Regions from separate parts of the Sporomusa termitida genome, predicted to be linked through region 1. Evidence: riboswitches for the same ligand, from Rfam matches in the RefSeq annotation. Region 1 holds a riboswitch; the other holds the start of a gene.

Region 1 (4,212 bases):
CGTAGTTATGCCGAACCCATGGAACCTAAAATGTATGTTAACGGGCAGCCGGCAATCGGTATTGCTCTTTCTATGGACAGCGGGGGGAACATTCTTACCCTGGGTACAGAGCTGGAGAAGGCCATAGCGGTGATAAAAAAGGATTTGCCGCTCGGCATGAAAATCAGTCAGGTGTCCAATCAACCCCAAGTAGTTAAAGAATCAATTAACGAATTTATTAAATCCCTGGGGGAAGCTGTCATTATTGTGTTGGCAGTCAGCTTTCTCAGCCTTGGTGTTCAGTCAGGCATCGTGGTTGCTTTATGCATTCCCCTGGTTATCGCCGGGATATTTGTAGGGATGGAGATCGGGGGTATAGATTTACACAAAGTATCGTTAGGGGCCTTAATCATGGCTCTGGGCTTGCTGGTTGATGATGCTATCATCGCTATTGAAATGATGACTGTAAAGCTGGAGCAGGGGTGGGGGCGTTTTGAGGCTGCCTGCTACGCCTACACGGCTACCGCTTTCCCAATGCTTACAGGTACACTTATCACTTGCGCCGGCTTTATACCTATCGGCTTTTCGCAGGGGGCGGCGGCTGAATTTACCAGCAGCTTATTCCCGGTGATAACAATTGCCCTGTTAATTTCCTGGCTTGTATCTGTTATGGTAACGCCGCTGCTGGGGTATAAGTTAATCAAGCCCAAACATACGGCAGGGTCAGGCCATAATATGTATGATACAAAATTTTACCGGCTATTCCGCCGGATTCTCACGTGGTGTCTGCAGCATAAAAAGCTGGTGCTGGGCATAACGGCAGTCTGTTTTATTGGTTCGATCTTTTTATTACAGTTTGTCAAACAAGAGTTTTTCCCGCCGTCCGTCCGGCCGGAGCTAATTGTTGAAATGACGTTGCCGGAAGGGACCTCGCTGGCAGCAACCGGGCAGGAAGCGAAAAAATTAGCCGACAGCCTCGCCGGTGACCCGGATATTGAGAGCTACAGCTATTATGTCGGCAAAGGGGCACCACGCTTTATTCTTACCATGGAGCCCAAGCTGCCCACTAGCAACTATGCCCAGTTTATCATCGTTGCCAAAAACTTACAGGCCCGGGAGGCTCTGAATACAAAGATCGATAAGTTGTTTGACGATAATTTTGCCAATGTGCGGGGCCATGTTAAGCTGATCCAAACCGGTCCCCCCTCAGAATACCCGGTTATGCTGCGCGTTACCGGGTATGATCACGAGAAAGTACGGGAGATCGCAAGCCAGGTCAGTGAGGCGATGGCCGCTAATTCAAGCCTTACAAAGGTTAATTTTGACTGGAATGAAAAAAGCAAAATTATGCATTTAACGGTTGACCAGGACAAGGCCAGAATGCTTGGCCTTAATAGCCAGGGCTTGGCTCAGGATTTACAGAGCCAGCTGTCCGGCGCTGCCATTGCCGAGTATTACGAGCAGGACAAGACGGTGGGTATTGTTTTTCGCATAGATGCCCAAACCAGGAAAGATTTAGCCAGTATTAAAGATCTGCCGGTACACATCGGCAACGGTAAATTTGTGCCTCTAGAGCAAATCGCCACAATAAGTTACGATGCGGAAGAAGGTTTAATCTGGCGGCACAACCTGAAGCCAACGATTACTGTGCAAGCAGAGGTAGCCCCAGGTGTAACCGGTAATGATGCCACCAAAGAGGTGTATGCAAGTCTAGCGTCAGTCCGCGAGGGCCTTCCTTCCGGCTATAGTATTGACATTGGCGGTTCGTATGAGGAAAGCAAAACCTCCATCGACTTTTTGCTTAAAGCGGTGCCGGTAATGATTGTGGTTATTGTAGTACTGCTTATGCTGCAGCTGCAAAATATATCTTTAATGATCCTTACCATTCTAACCGCTCCGCTCGGAATTATCGGGGTCAGCCTGGCCATGCTGTTAACAGGCCGGCCGATGGGCTTTGTGGCCGAACTCGGGATTTTGGCCCTTAGCGGGATGATTATCCGTAACTCGGTCATACTGATTGATCAGATTGAGAAGCATATCAAAGCCGGCGAGACACCCTGGGAGGCCATCATCAACTCAGCCGTGCTGAGGCTTCGCCCCATCGTGCTTACGGCGGCGGCGGCAATCTTCGGCATGCTGCCACTGGTTCCCAGCACGTTCTGGGGGCCGATGGCGGTGGCTATCAGCGGCGGCCTGCTGGGCGCAACCGCGATGACCTTGCTTGTTTTGCCGACAATGTATGCTGTCTGGTTTAATGTCAACCCGGAAACTAAAGAAAGCAAGGCTGGTTAAGAACCGATCGCTTGGTGCCGGTAATCGGCAAAGACTTGGCTTGGGCCAAGCCCTTTAGGCCGCCGGCAGCCTTAGTCGTGCCTATGCTTGACAATCCTGGTGAAAGTAGTATTCTATAGTCAGACTTATTCTCAGGGCGGGGTGCAAGTCCCCACCGGCGGTATCCCAGGCAGCTGGGGAGCCCGCGAGCGCTCCTTGTTTAAGGAGGTCAGCAGATCTGGTGAGAAGCCAGAGCCGACGGTATAGTCCGGATGAAAGAGGATGAGACAGTTAGCCAGTTTATTGACAGCACTTATCGCTAGCTGTCCCCAGCGCCCTGATTCGGGTGAGTCGACTAAAAATAGGAGGCGACTACTTTGAATCAGCAGTTATTAGTCCGGTTTGGCAATCCTTTTGAACGGGTGGAACAGGCTCTTAAGGCCTTGCGTAAAGGACAGGGTGTCCTGGTTACTGATGATGAACACCGGGAAAATGAGGGAGATATATTTTTTGCGGCTGAGTCACTGACTCAACAGCAGATGGCAATGCTCATCCGTGAAGGCAGCGGGATTGTTTGCCTGTGCCTGCCGGCAGAAAAGGTGGAGGCCTTGGCCTTGCCGATGATGGTAGATCATAATACAAGCCACTTTCAAACTGCCTTTACTATATCAATTGAGGCCGCAAGCGGCGTCACTACCGGGGTTTCTGCGGCTGACCGGGTTACAACAGTACAGGCGGCGATTGCCGAACAGGCCTGCCCGGATCACCTGCGGCGTCCCGGGCACGTATTTCCGCTAAAAGCGCGGGCCGGCGGCGTACTGGAACGCCCGGGCCATACCGAGGCTAATGTTGACCTCATGCGGCTGGCCGGCCTGAAACCTTACGGTGTTTTATGTGAACTTACCAATCCGGAGGGGACGATGGCTTGTTTGCCGGAAATAATAGCGTTTGCTGAAAAGAATAACATGCCGGTAGTCACTGTGGCCGATATTATCCGGTACCGGGAGGCCCTGGAGTCTAAATAGCAAAAGATCCGTAGACAGTTTTCCTGTCTACGGATCTTTTCTTAGTGCCTAATATTAGGCGCTGCGTCTTAGTTTGAAAGCCTTGAATTTAGCAGCTCCGTATTCAATAACAACAAATAATACAGGAACCAGGAAGATTCCCAGGCCGGTGGCCATGAGCATGCCACCTACGACCGTTGTCCCCAGCGCGGCTCGGGCGGCAGCACCGGCGCCGGTTGACAAGGCTAGCGGGATGCAGCCTAGGATAAAGGCAAAGGAGGTCATGAGAATTGGCCGCAGTCTGAGTTTAGAGGCCTCAATTGCCGCTTGCACAGGCTCCATGCCATTGTCCGTCCTGACCTTGGCGTATTCGACAATCAGGATTGCGTTTTTGGCGGCCAGACCGATAAGCATGACCAGGCCGATCTGCATATAAACGCTGTTTTCCAGTCCGCGGGCATATTGGAACAGCACTGAGCCTAAAATGCCTGTGGGCACTGAAAGTAATACGGCAAAGGGGATATTCCAGCTTTCATATAACGCTGCCAGGCACAAAAACACGAATAACAGCGCAAACCCGAAAATAACCGGGGTTTGACCGCTAGCCAGTTTTTCTTCCCGGCTTAAATCCGCCCATTCATACGTAAATGTTGAGGGTAAAACAGTAGCCGCTACTTCTTCCAGGGCCTGCATGGCCTGGCCGGAACTGTAACCGGCGGCTGTGGTGGCAGTAATCTGCATAGCCGGATAACCGTTAAACCGTTTGATCAGTGTCTGACCGCTGGTGGCAACGGGGGTGACCAGGGTATTGAGCGGTACCATAGTACCGGCCGAGCTGCGCACATAGAAGAAGCGGGTTGCATCCACATCGGCCCGGAATTCAGGTTCAGCCTGCAGCATAACCTTGTAGGTCCGGCCAAACCGGTTAAAGTCATTGACCTGAACGCCACCCAGGAAG
Region 2 (4,212 bases), 2.5 Mb from region 1:
TTCATGTTTTTTCCGGTATTTGATCAGGTCGGCAATGGTAACTAGTTTCAGTTCATGTTTTTTTACAAAGTCCATTAATTCCGGCGTCCGGGACATCGTACCATCTTCATTCATCACTTCGCAGATTACGCCTGCCGGATAGAGGCCGGCCAATATGGCTAAATCGACAGCCGCTTCCGTATGGCCGGTACGGCGCAGCACACCACCCTCGCAGTATCTGAGCGGGAAGATATGGCCGGGCCGCCTAAGATCACTGCCAATCGTTTGACGATCAAGCACTGCCTGGACAGTGGCTGCTCTTTCGTGGGCTGATATGCCGGTTGTCGCTGCTTTGGCATCAATGGAGACCGTAAACGCCGTACAATGATTGTCCGTATTCTCAGTGACCATGGCCCCAATGCCGAGTTCATCGAGTCTATTGCCGATAATCGGCATGCAAATCAAGCCGCGGGCATGGGTAGCCATAAAATTTATAGCTTCGGGCGTTACTTTCTCGGCCGCTATAACAAGATCACCTTCATTTTCCCGGTCCTCATCGTCGATTACCACTACGATTTTGCCATTTTTTATATCCTCAATCGCTTCTTCAATTGTATTGAATCTCATATAACATCCTCCATTTATTGCCTGGCTGTAGAATGCTTATAGTGCAAAACCGTGCTGTTCGAGAAACCCGAGCGTTATCCTGTCAGACGGTTTGCTGTCCGGTTTCAAACCAAGCAGCTTTTCCACATATTTACCAATAATGTCTGCTTCTAAATTTACTTGTTTGCCTGCTGGTTTAAGCCCGACGGTAGTCAGCGCCGACGTATGGGGAATTAGTGAAACCGTAAACCAGTCCGGGCCGGAATCAACGACAGTGAGGCTTGTACCGTCAATGGCAATGGAGCCTTTGTTAATAATGTAGCGCATGACTTCGGGGCCGGCACCAATTTTGACAATAACGGCATTGTCATTTTGCTCTTTAGTCAGAATCAAACCTACACCATCAATGTGACCGCTGACTATATGGCCGCCGAGGCGATCGCCAACACGGAGCGTGCGCTCCAGATTAACCGTGTCGCCGGTTTTGAGTTCAGCCAGGGCTGTCCGGTCAACTGTTTCCGGCATAACATCGGCAGTAAACCAATCACTGCTAAAATCGACAACTGTGAGACAGGTGCCGTTGACGGCAATGCTGTCGCCAAGCTTAACATCTGTCAGTACCTTGCTGCCACTTACGGTCAGGCGCACAGATTTGGCGCCTCTTGCTATTTGCTTAACTTTGCCGAGTTCTTCCACAAGTCCGGTAAACATTGTGTCCCTCCCGTCCGGTTAGGTAACCGGTAATTAATATGTCGGCGCCTATTGCCTCAGTTCTTAGGTCTTCAAGCATAAGGGCCTGATCCACAGCCGGAGCGCCTGTTCCTCCGACCGGGGTTGGCGCAGTGCGGCCGCCAATTATTTTCGGCGCAATGAAGCAGTAGACTTTATCGATTAGATTGGCTGTAAATACAGACGCGTTGATTGTGGCGCCGCCTTCCACCAATATACTGGTAATGCGGCGTTCTCCTAATATTTTAAACAGCTGGCGCAGGTTGATACCTGCAGGTGTCTGGTCAAGGGTCAGGACTTCAACACCTTTGCTGGTGAGAGCCGCAACCCTGTCGGCAGGGGCCTCCCGGCCGACAGCAATAATGGTTTGCGCCTGGCCGTCGGTTACTACTTTCGCGTTCAGCGGCGTGCGGGCCATACTGTCAACAATGATCCTCACCGGGTTGCGGCCAGCCGCCGGCAAGCGGGCCGTTAATTCCGGATTATCAGCAAGCACAGTGCCGATACCTACCAGAATACCTTCATGCGTATCCCGGAGTTTATGGACATACGCTCTTGCCGCTGCGCCTGTTATCCACTGGGAGTGACCGGTATAAGCAGCAATTTTGCCGTCAAGTGACATGGCCGTTTTCAGAACTGCCCAGGGCATGCCGGTCACAATCCATTTGATAAATACTTCATTGAGCCGGGCGGCTTCTGCTGACAGAATACCTTCAACCACTTCAATGCCGGCTGCCCGCAGGCGGTTAAGGCCATTGCCGGCCACCAGCGGATTAGGATCAGCCATGGCAGCAACAACTTTCCTGACACCGGCCTGGATCAGGGCATCGGCGCAGGGCCCGGTCCGGCCATGATGAGAGCAGGGCTCAAGAGTCACATAGACAGTGGCACCTTTGGCCAGGTCGCCGGCCTGGGCCAAGGCATGAATCTCGGCATGGGGTGTGCCGGCTTGACGGTGCCACCCCTGGCCGACGATGCGGCCGTCTTTAACGATAACAGCACCTACCAGTGGATTAGGACTGGTACGGCCCTGGGCGTACTGCGCAATTGTCAGGGCTTGCTGCATGTAATATTCGTCCATAGAAGTCCCCCAGTACAGATAAAATAAAAAACTGTTGATTAGCTTTGGGGCTATCAACAGTTAAAAGGAAAATTCAATAACTGCCATTATGGCAGAATATACGCCTTTTACCATCCAGACTATACTGTCGGCTCTGGAATTACACCAGATCAGCCGTATAACGGCTCGCGGGCTGTACCGCCGGTCAGGAATCAAAAGATTTCTCTTTTTCACCTTGCCCCAAAGGCTAAGTATGTAATTCATTTATTAGCTACTACCTATGTTACCATTAAGCGCCAATTTAATCAAGCCCCCGGATAGCCTTAATTGCTGCCGCCATATCAGGGGCACCGTATACGGCTGAACCGGCAACCAGGATATTGGCACCGGCGGCCGTAACCTTGCGGGCCGTAACCGCATTAATGCCTCCGTCAACCTCAATATCAACAGTAAGGCTGCGGGTCGTAAGCATAGCCCGCAAACGGGCAATCTTGTCAATTGCCGCCGGGATGAACTGCTGACCGCCAAAGCCCGGGTTGACGCTCATGATGAGTATCATATCAATGTCACTCAGCACTTCTTCCACTAGCGAGAGCGGTGTGGCGGGGTTTAAGGATACACCTGCTTTTTTCCCCTGCTCTTTAATGGTTTGAATCAGGCGGTGCAGGTGCGGGGCAGTCTCTGCATGCACAGTAATAATATCGGCGCCGGCTTTTACAAAGGGATCTACGAAAGCCTGCGGGTTGCTTACCATCAAATGGACATCAAAAGGTAATTTGGTAACAGGGCGGATGGCCGCGACAACCGGTGCGCCAAACGTAAGGTTAGGAACAAAATGGCCGTCCATAACATCGATGTGTACCCAGTCGGCTCCGGCCTGTTCAAGCTTAAGTATCTCCTCCGCTAAGCGTGAAAAATCGGCAGATAAAATGGAGGGGGCAACTTTAATCGGCGTAGTCATTTAGTATCCCTTCTTGCTTTCTCTGATTTCAGTTAATATTTCAAGATAGGACTGATATCTTGCCTGAGAGATGAGTCCGCTGGCGATGGCCTGTTTAACACCACACTGGGGCTCCTTGTAATGGAGACAGGTACTGAACTTGCACGTTGGCGCTATCCTGGCTATATCAGGGAAATAGTCCATTAAATGAGCTTCTTCTATATCGTTAAACTCTGTGAAACTAAACCCCGGAGTATCAACGACAAAGCCGCCGCCGGTCACCGGCAAAAGCTCGGCGAAGCGCGTGGTATGCTTGCCCCGGCCAATTTTATGGCTGACCTCGCCTGTCATCAGTTCCAGTCCGGGCTGAATGGCGTTAAGGATAGTTGATTTGCCGGCACCGGAGGGACCGGCAAAAACGGTAATTTTATCAAAAAGAAGCAATCGCAGCGCATGAATCCCTAGCCCCTGCTTGGCAGACACTGTCAGCACTTTATAGCCAATCTGCTCATACAGCTCGGCTAATTTGGCAACAGAGTCTGTATCAGATAAATCGATCTTGTTAATGCACAGGACTATTTCCAGTTCAGAGAGTTCGGCAATAACCAGAAACTTATCCACTAGAGCCGTGTTAATATTAGGATTGACAGCAGCAAAGGTTAAAACAACCTGGTCCACATTGGCTACCATTGGCCGTTTCAGCATGCTGCGGCGGGGCCGGATTTCTTCAATGACGCCTTTGTCGGGGCCGGTTAAGGTATAGGTTACCTCATCACCCACCAGGAGTGAAAAGCGTTCCTTTTTAAACCGGCCCCGCAGATTGCAGGCAATGATTTTACCGCCGGACTGTATATAGTAGTAACTGTTATAGGCTTTAACCACAATACCTTTCAGCACA

Evidence for each region. Region 1 has a riboswitch for FMN ahead of ribB (3,4-dihydroxy-2-butanone-4-phosphate synthase). Riboswitches for the same ligand answer to the same signal wherever they lie in the genome.
Region 2: linked by a shared signal. The riboswitch ahead of ribD (bifunctional diaminohydroxyphosphoribosylaminopyrimidine deaminase/5-amino-6-(5-phosphoribosylamino)uracil reductase RibD) and the one ahead of ribB (3,4-dihydroxy-2-butanone-4-phosphate synthase) in region 1 are both predicted to bind FMN.

Annotation. Positions count from the first base shown of each region.
Region 1 covers NZ_CP036259.1:4,672,801-4,677,012, reverse strand. The annotation lists gene SPTER_RS21590 (efflux RND transporter permease subunit) at 1-2,271, shown strand, start outside; FMN riboswitch at 2,395-2,538, shown strand; gene ribB (3,4-dihydroxy-2-butanone-4-phosphate synthase) at 2,628-3,275, shown strand; gene SPTER_RS21580 (efflux RND transporter permease subunit) at 3,330-4,212, opposite strand, start outside.
Region 2 covers NZ_CP036259.1:2,129,132-2,133,343, forward strand. The annotation lists gene SPTER_RS09815 (bifunctional 3,4-dihydroxy-2-butanone-4-phosphate synthase/GTP cyclohydrolase II) at 1-606, opposite strand, end outside; gene SPTER_RS09820 (riboflavin synthase) at 643-1,296, opposite strand; gene ribD (bifunctional diaminohydroxyphosphoribosylaminopyrimidine deaminase/5-amino-6-(5-phosphoribosylamino)uracil reductase RibD) at 1,259-2,395, opposite strand; FMN riboswitch at 2,494-2,626, opposite strand; gene rpe (ribulose-phosphate 3-epimerase) at 2,676-3,335, opposite strand; gene rsgA (ribosome small subunit-dependent GTPase A) at 3,336-4,211, opposite strand.